Regions from separate parts of the Thermanaerovibrio acidaminovorans DSM 6589 genome, predicted to be linked through region 2. Evidence: riboswitches for the same ligand, from Rfam matches in the RefSeq annotation. Region 2 holds a riboswitch; the other holds the start of a gene.
What was found. A riboswitch is a leader RNA that binds a small molecule or an ion and turns the genes downstream of it on or off. The one in region 2 is predicted to bind cobalamin.
Positions count from the first base shown of each region.

Region 1: linked by a shared signal. The riboswitch ahead of TACI_RS07895 (TonB-dependent receptor plug domain-containing protein) and the one ahead of TACI_RS00350 (ethanolamine ammonia-lyase subunit EutB) in region 2 are both predicted to bind cobalamin.

Region 1 covers NC_013522.1:1,592,034-1,596,409, forward strand. Annotated here, with positions in the region: gene TACI_RS07890 (TonB family protein) at 1-416, shown strand, start outside; gene TACI_RS07895 (TonB-dependent receptor plug domain-containing protein) at 425-2,242, opposite strand; adenosylcobalamin (AdoCbl) riboswitch at 2,375-2,512, opposite strand; gene TACI_RS07900 (TolC family protein) at 2,608-3,936, opposite strand; gene TACI_RS07905 (TetR/AcrR family transcriptional regulator) at 3,929-4,376, opposite strand, start outside.
Region 2 covers NC_013522.1:80,116-84,491, reverse strand. Annotated here, with positions in the region: gene eutL (ethanolamine utilization microcompartment protein EutL) at 1-577, opposite strand, end outside; gene eutC (ethanolamine ammonia-lyase subunit EutC) at 606-1,499, opposite strand; gene TACI_RS00350 (ethanolamine ammonia-lyase subunit EutB) at 1,515-2,876, opposite strand; cobalamin riboswitch at 3,006-3,167, opposite strand; gene TACI_RS00345 (glycerophosphodiester phosphodiesterase) at 3,487-4,194, shown strand; gene TACI_RS00340 (MFS transporter) at 4,222-4,376, shown strand, end outside.

The DNA.
Region 1 (4,376 bases), 340 kb from region 2:
GGGAGGCGAAGGATAGGGGGGGGACCGATCGATCCGGGGACACGGATGGCCCCGCCGGCGGCCCACCGGCGGAGGGGGCCCCGGCAGGTGAAGGGGGACTTCCATCGGGGGGTCAAGCGGAAGGCGGGGGGACCGGTGAAACCCTACCGGGTGGAACGGCGGAGGACGCCACCCTGCGGGTGAAGCCCCGGTACCCCCGGGCGGCTCGGCAGAGGGGCGAGGAGGGCACGGTGGTGATCCGCCTCACGGTCCGGGACGGGGTCCCCATCGATGCGAGGGTGGAGTCCTCCAGCGGGTCCCCCCGGCTGGACCGGGCGGCGCTGGAGGCGGCGGCCATGTGGCGCTTCAGGCCCCAGGTGAACGGGGAGGTCCGGATCCCCTTCCTCTTCAGGCTGGTGGATCCGGACCCCCGGTGAGGTGACGCCTAGATGCGGCCGCTCAGGGTCAGGTACCAGGTCCTCTCGGGCGTCACATAGCCGCTCCGGTCCACGAAGAACTCCCGGCCGAAGACGTTGCGTCCCCCCAAGGTCAGCTCCATCTCCCCCAGGGAGCGGGAAAGGTTGAGGTCCACCAGGAAGATGTCCTCCTCGGAGTAGTGGTTGGTGTTGTCCCTTATGGCCCTATCCCCGTAGAACCGGCCGGTGACGCTGGCCCTCCAGGGTCCCCGGGTCCACTCCAGGGTGGAGACCGACTTCCACCGGGGATCCCCGCTCCTGGTCCACTGACCCGAGGCCCTCTCCTCCCCGTAGGCCCAGGACAAACCCTGCCGATAGGTGAGCCCCTCGGACAGCCGCAGGACCCACTCCGCCTCCACCCCGTAGGCCCGGTAGCGCTCCAGGTTCACGTACTGGCCGATCCAAGTGATGGGATCCGACTGGTAGGCGATCCTGTCGTCCAGGTCGGTGTAGAAGAGGTTGAAGCTCCAGCCGGCGGCGGACCGGACCCCCGCCTCGTAGCTCCACCCCTTCTCGGGCCTGAGCTGGTAGTTGGGGATCCCCCAGCTCCTCATGGGCATGTAGATCTGGAAGAAGCTGGGCATCACGAAGGCCCTGCCGGCGGACAGGTACCACAGCCTGCCGGAGGGGTCCTCGTAGGAGAGGGACACCTTTGGGTTCAGCTCCGAGTAGTCGTCCCCCCTCTCAACGTCCCAGCGCTCGTAACGGAGCCCCAGAAGGCCCGTCAGTTCCCCCAGGGGGAAGCTGGTCTCCCCGTACAAGGAGAGCCCATCCCTCTTGAGGTCGTAGGGATCGTTGTTGCCAAAGGGGTTCTCGAAGTTCCTGCTGTCGGAGCTGTCCCGACGGAGCTCGATCCCGTAGGCCAGGAGGTTTGAGCCCCACTTGCCCCGCCCGTCCAGGGCGAGCCCCAGGTTGCTGTCCTGGTACTCACTCCTGCCGGAGGAGTCGAAGACCCGCTTGAAGTTGCTGCCGTAGTAGGCCTTGAGGGACAGGTCCCCTGGAACCGGTAGCTCCAGCACGTAGCGGCCGTAGTCGTTCTCCTGCCGGTTCAGGTCCCCGTCGTAGGTCCAGCGGGAGGAGTAGTCCCCCAGGCTGGCCTTGAAGGTCCACCCGTCCCCCTTCAGGTCCAGGCCGTAGTGGTTCGCCCGGTAGTCGTCGGACCGGTCGTAGAGGCCGTTGGTCCGCCTCCTGATCCGGCGCTGGCCCTCCTCCTCTCGGGAGTAGCGGACCGTGGCGGTAACCCTATCTCCTCCGGAGGCCCAGACGGTGCCGGAGAGGTACCCGTCGGATCCGCCGGTCAGGGAGAAGCCCGCCGGGGCGGCCCCCTTTCGAGTCACCACGTTTATGACCCCTCCAAGGCCGTGGGAACCGTAGAGGGCGGAGGAGGCGCCCTTTAGGACCTCCACCCGCTCGATGGAGCTCAAGGGGACGGTCCTGAGGTCGAAGGGGGCCCCCAGCACCGCCCCGGTGCCGTAACTGGAGGTCATGAAGGGGACCCCGTCCACCAGGAGTAGCACCTCGGTGGTCATCCCCCGGACGGATATGCCCTTGGACTGGGCCATCCCAGCCCCGCTGACCAGGCCGTTCACCCCGGGTAGCAGGTCCAGCACCTCCTGCAGGTTCCTTGCCCCGCTTCGCCGGATGTCGTCGGAGGTTACCCGATGAACCATGGCGGGCAGGTCCTCCATGGAGCTCACCCGGGAGCCCAGGACCTCCACCACCGGCTCGTCGGCCCCGAAGGCGGGCCCCCCCAAGGCGGCCAACCCCAAGACAACGAACAGCCACAAGGATCTCCTAGATGTACGCACAGAAACTCCCTCCCCGTTGGATTATGATCTCCAAGGGCCGGTGTAGAGATCTCCCCCCCTTCCTCAAAAAACTTCCGGGCCCGCCGCTCTGGAGGGCCCGGACAGACCACCATGCGGCCCCCCCGCCCTCGAAGGGGGGCCGCATCCAGGACCTGGGGCCAGTGTCGGGCTCGGACTCAAAGTCCACACCGTAGCGGGGCTGCGCCGGATTCCCACCGGTCTTCCTGGGCTCCCAGACCCAATTCGTCCCCGGACCGCTCCGGGGACGTGGCATCTGGCACGGAACTATAGCACAATATGAGACCAACACAAAGGCCCCCGGGGGGACCCCCGGGGGCGGGTGGTCAGTTTCTCAACACCATCCCCCACCCCTCCTCGCCAAGGGCGTAGCGAAGCGCCGCCTGGGCGGAGAGGAGGTCGTACCGGGCGTCCACCAGGTCGTTCATGGCCTGCTCCAGCCGCACCCGGGCGTCCAAGACGTCCAGGTTGGTGCCCACCCGGGCATCATAGCGGCGCTCCGCTATCCGGTGGTCCTCCTCCGCCTGCTTGAGCCCCACATCCGCCGCCGCCAGCCTCTCCCGGGCCTCCTTGAGCCGCTCGAAGGCGTCCACCGCCTCCTGCCTTATCTGCAGCTCCATGTCGCCGAACCGCCCAAGGAGCGCCTCCGCCTGGGCCCGGGCCTGATCCGCCCTGGCCCTCACCTCCCCGAAGTCCAACATCCGCCACTGAAGGGTCAGCGACAGCAGGTAGTCCTCCTTCTCGCTGGGGAAGAAATCGGGCCCCACCCGGTAGGCCTCCCCCTTGAACAGAAGCTGGGGCCTCCCCTGCCCATCCGCCGCCCCAGCCAGGGCCAGGGCCTGCCGACGGTACATGTCCAGGGACCTCAGCTCCCGCCGGGACCGAAGGGCTATCCCCTGGACGTCAACCCCCTGGGGAATCGCCAAATCCCCCGCCTCCACCACCAGCTCCCGGTCCCGGGGCACCACGAACCCGCAGGCCCGGTCCAGCATGGCGTAGGCCCTCTCCACCGCCCCATTGGCCCTTATGAGGTTGACCTTTGCGTTGGACAGGGCCACCTGGGCCCTCAAGAGCTCCGCCCGGGGCACCATCCCCACCGAGTAGAAGGCCTTCACCCTCTCCAGGTAACGCTCGGACAGCTCCACCACCCGGGACGCCACCTGTACCCTCCCCTTGGCCCGAAGGACCCCGTAGAGGGCGGACCTCAGCTGGAAGAGAACCCCCTCCCGGCCCCGCTCCTCCTCCGCCCGGGCGGCCTCCATGGCCGCCTCCGCAGCCCGCACCTGATATGTCAGGGTGCCCCCCGAGTAGAGCACCTGGGTCAGCGCCAACGCGGCCCGGTAGGTCTCCTCGTAGCCGGTCACCGCGTACCCCACTGGCTTGTCCAGGGGATCGTAGACCCGGGCCTTGGGAGGCTCCTTGGCCTTGGAACCGTAGAGCACCAGGTCCAGCTTGGGAGCCAGCCCCGCCCGGGCCTGCTCCAGCGCCGCCTCCTTGCCCCTCACCGAGGCACGGAGGGCCTTGAGGACCGGGTGGACCTCCAGGGCCCTGCTCTCCAGCTCCCCAAGGCTAAGGGGGGCCTCCGCCCCCGCCGCCGACGGAAACCACACCAGCGCCACCAGGAGAAGACACAGGGGCCAACGGAGCCTAGCCACGGTCCGCCCCCCCCACCAGGGCCCCACAGCCCCGCCTCCAAAGCCCAAGGGCCGAATCCAGGTCAAGCCAGATCCCCACGTTGAACATGATCCCGTCGAAGAAGACGCAGAGCAGGTCCTCCAGCCCCCGGTCCGCCAGGTCCAGCCGGGCCCGGCTGAGCCGGTCCCGCATGTCCTCCTTGACCCGCATGCGAAGGGCCTCCGCCAGGTCCACCATCCCCTGGACCCCCCTGTGGGCGGACAGCACCAGCTCGAACCACAAGGGCAGCGAACAACCATCCTGGAAGAGACGGCGGATCAGCCCCTCCCCATCGGCGTGTATTACATCCACCACGTCCAGCCCCGACTCCGGCGTCTCCCCGAAGTGGCTCACGATCCTCTCCACCTCGTCCTCCATCACCCGCCGGAACAGATCGAACTTGCTTTGAAAGTGCCAGTAG
Region 2 (4,376 bases):
GGGATCCGGTGAGGAGGCCTCCGCCGAAATTGGTCTCCGACGGGGGGCCGTAGAAGGCAGCCAGCCGCACATCCGCCGCCTTGAGTGCCGCGTCAAGGGCGTACATGGCCTCCAGCGGGGGGGCGATCAGGTACGCCAGGGCCTCCCCCTCCTTTATGCCCGCCACCTTGGACAGGTAGCTACCGGTCCTGGATATGCAGTGGGCGTAGTAGGGTATTGTGTCATCGTCGTTAGCGGATACAAACCATGCCTCGTTCTCTATCACGTCCGCTATGGCGTTGAGGCCGCTTCTCACCTCCGCGGGGTTCGGGCCCGCTATGATGCCTATGATCTCCCCCGCCAGCTTGGTGTTGGCGTTGGCGGCCCCACCGTAGAAGGACTTGGCGTAGACCACCTCCACGTCCGCCTTCTTGGTGGCCTCGTCCAGCGCCGTGTAGGTCACGTCGTCGCTGTCGGCGGTCACCATCCCCAGGCTCCTCTGATCGGGCCTCAGGCCCAGGGCCTTGGCCATGTCGGGGTTCACGTTGGGGATTATCTTCACGCTCAGAAGCCTAGCCTTCAAAGGATCTCCCTTCATTTGCCTTCCCCCCTTAATTACAAAGCGGCTAAAGCTTTAGGTCTATTCCGCTGGCCCGCTTCTCCAGCATGAGCTTTATGATCTCCGCCACGTATCCCCCCGCCTCCACCGCAGGGGTGCCGCCGGAGTGGATGTTGGAGACCACGGTGCGCTTCGCCTCCGGCATCCCCACGGTGCCCTTGTAGGTGATGTAGGCGGACATGCTCTCCGCGGTAACCAGCCCGGGGCGTTCGCCGATGAGGACGCAGACCACCTCCGCCCCGGTCACCTGGGAGATCACGTCCATGGCGGGCACCCGGCCGTACTTTACGAAGAAGGGCTTGGGCAACTTTATGCCCTGTCGGTCCAGCGCCTGGGCCATGGCCTTGAAGGTGTCTATGGCGTTGGTCTCCACCGCGGTGGTGCTGAGCCCGTCGGAGATGTAGACCAGCACCTTGGGGGGCGATCCCACCAGGCGCTTTATGGTCTCCGTAGCCTCGGGGGAGAACCGGCGGCCAAGGTCCGGTCGGGTGAGGAACTGGTCCTTGTCGGCGCACTCGGTCTTGACCACCTGGAGGTCGTTCTTGGCGAGAAACTCATCGGAGACCTCGCTGAAGACCGCATCTTGGGCGGCGGCGTGATCCGCCCTGAACCGGAGGAGGGTCTCGGTCTTGTACCGGGGCCCCGCCCGCCATACCCCTATCCTGGCGGGGGTCTTGGCCTTCATAGCCATGAGCGCCGCCGGGTCCTTGGGGGATGGGACCAGGCACTGGGTCCTTATGTCCACCTGGGTGAGGTCTGGTAGCTCCCCCTCCTGGCCCGACGGGGCCTCCTGGGCCCCCTGAGGCGGGGTTGACGGCTGGGTCGGGCTGGGCTCTGCCCCCCGGGACATCTCGTTCAATATCTCCATCACCAGCTGCTTGAGATCCTGTTCCTTGACCATCGATCACCCCTCCTGTCAGCAGAAGATGGAGGCGTCCCCGGCTCGCTGGGTCAGCACCCCGTTCTCCAGAATCCCCCACTTCTCAAGCCAGCGCTCGAACTCCCCTATGGGCCGTACCTTGAGGAGCTGCCTCAACGCGGCGGTGTCGTGGTAGCCGGTGCACTGGTAGTTGAGCATCACGTCGTCCCCGTGGGGTATCCCCATGAAGTAGTTGCACCCCGCGGCGGTGAGTAGCACCGCCAGGTTCTCGATGTCGTTCTGGTCCGCCTTCATGTGGTTGGTGTAGCAGGCGTCGCACCCCATGGGTATCCCGGTCAGCTTCCCCATGAAGTGGTCCTCCAGCCCCGCCCGGATCACCTGTCTGCTGTCGTAGAGGTACTCGGGGCCGATGAACCCAACCACGGTGTTCACCAGGAAGGGCTTGAAGCGCTTGGCGAAGCCGTAGCACCGGGCCTCCATGGTGACCTGGTCCGCGTCGAAGTGGGCGTCGGAGGAGAGCTCGGACCCCTGGCCAGTCTCGAAATACATGAAGTTGGGGCCCGTTGAGGTGCCCTGCCGGGCCGCCAGCTCCATGGCCTCCGCCAGCATGGTGCCCGATATGCCGAAGGCCTCGTTGCCCTTCTGGGATCCGGCGATGCTCTGGAAGAAAAGGTCCGTGGGGGCCCCCTGGCGGACCGCCTCCATCTGGGTGGTCACGTGGGCCAGGACGCATATCTGGGTGGGGATCTGATAGCGCTCCTTGAGCTCCTGGAAGCTGTGGAGGATCTTCTTGACGTTCTCCACCGTGTCGTCCACCGGGTTAAGGCCTATGACCGCGTCCCCCACCCCGTAGGATAGCCCCTCCAGGATGGAGGCCCTTATGCCCTCCACGTCGTCGGTGGGGTGGTTGGGCTGGAGGCGGGAGGCAAGGGTCCCCGGAAGGCCTATGGTGGTGTTACAGTGGGCGCTGATCCGGATCTTGCTGGCCCCGTAGATGAGGTCCATGTTGCTCATCAGCTTGGCCACCCCGGCCACCACCTCGCTGGTGAGTCCCCGGCTGACCCGCTTTATGTCCTCCCCGGTGACCTGGTCGGACAGGATCCACTCCCTTAGCTCCCCGATGGTCCAGCCCGCCACCTCCTGGTAGATCCTCTCGTTCACGTCGTCCTGGATTATCCGGGTGACCTCGTCCTCCTCGTAGGGGACCACCGGGTTGTTCCTCAGGTCCGCCACGGTGAGGTTGGCCAAAACGTGCTTGGCCGCCACCCGTTCCTCCATGGACTGGGCCGCTATGCCCGCCAGCCTGTCCCCGGACTTCTCCTCGTTCGCCTTGGCCAGGACCTCCTTGACGCTCTTGAACTGGTATACCCGGCCGAAGAGCCTCGTCTTTAGCCTCACCTCTCCATCACCTCCGCTTTGGGTGTAGTGAGAGGGCCCCGGTGGGGAGCCTAAAAGAACCGCCGGGGCCCGGCGCGCCACATCAGGGGCAACGCCCCAAGCGCGCTGGTCCCCGGCGTCCGCGGGCACCCAGCTACCACCGCCGCGATAGGTCTCCTGGCTTACCATCATCCCCCGCCGCGCCTTCCCGGGACAACCCAGTGGCTCCAATGCGGCTTGGTCCGGATCACAGTGGCGGCCCCGCGCCGAAATCCCATCGGCTTCCCTTGCATCGCGGCTGGTCAGAGATTGACAACGGGCAAAGGCCAAACAGAAACCCCTATAGAGGGATAGAAACCTTGTTAGCTAGTATAATCCAGACTCGTCAGAAAAGTCAACAGTGCTCAATATTACGCTATGGTTTCTAATCCCTAATACTACCATGCCACTGGTACAAAAATAAAATTAATATAGAAACCCGAACCCACCCCCGATTGACCTTTCTCTTAAATTAAGCTAATATCATTTGGCATTCGTCCCGCTAGAGATCAGAGACCCGCGGGCCCCATGGGGCCGTGCGGGCTTTTTTAGTATCTGGGGGGACAAATCAAGGGAGAGGGGAGTGAGAGGTTTGAAGATCATAGGACATCGGGGCGCCGCGGGACTGGCACCGGAAAACACCCTGGAGGCCATAAGGCGCGGCCTGGAGCTGAACGTCCACGGCATCGAGATCGACGTGCAGCTCACCAAGGACCGACAAGTGGTGGTGATCCACGACTTCACCGTGGACAGGACCTCCGACGGATCCGGAGAGGTGGACCGGCTGACCCTGGAGGAGCTACGCCGGCTGGACTTCGGCGCCAAGTTCCACCCCTCCTTCAAGGGGGAACGGATACCAACCCTCATGGAGGTGCTCCAGACGGTGCCCACCGACAGGCTCCTCAACGTGGAGCTCAAACAGATCGCCTACCGCCGCCGGGGCCTGGAGGAGGAGGTGGCCAAGGTGATCCGCCACTTCGGACAACACCACCACATCATCGTGTCCTCCTTCGATCACCGGGGCCTCAAGACCATCAAGGAACTGCTACCGGAGATACGGATAGGCCTCCTCACCTACCACTACCCGGTCAACCCAAGATCCTACCTGGAGGGGCTGGGCTTCCCGGTCTACAGCCTGCACCCCGCCTTCGAGCTGGTGGACCGGGAGGACGTGAAGACCTACCTGGATATGGGACTGGAGGTGCTCTCCTACACGGTTAACGACCCCCAAACCGCCCGGGAGCTGGAATCCATGGGTGTCAGCGGCATCTTCTCCGACAGACCGGACCTTTTCGTTTGATCATCTCATACCTCAGGAGGTAAGCCCATGAACCGAAACGTCAAGAAGTGGATAACCCTCTTCTGTCTGGCATTCTCCGGCGGCATAATCTACCAGCTCCCGTACCTGCGGGAACAGTTCTACATTCCCCTCCAGAATGCGCTCCAGATAAACAACACCCAGATAGGCAACCTGATGACCGT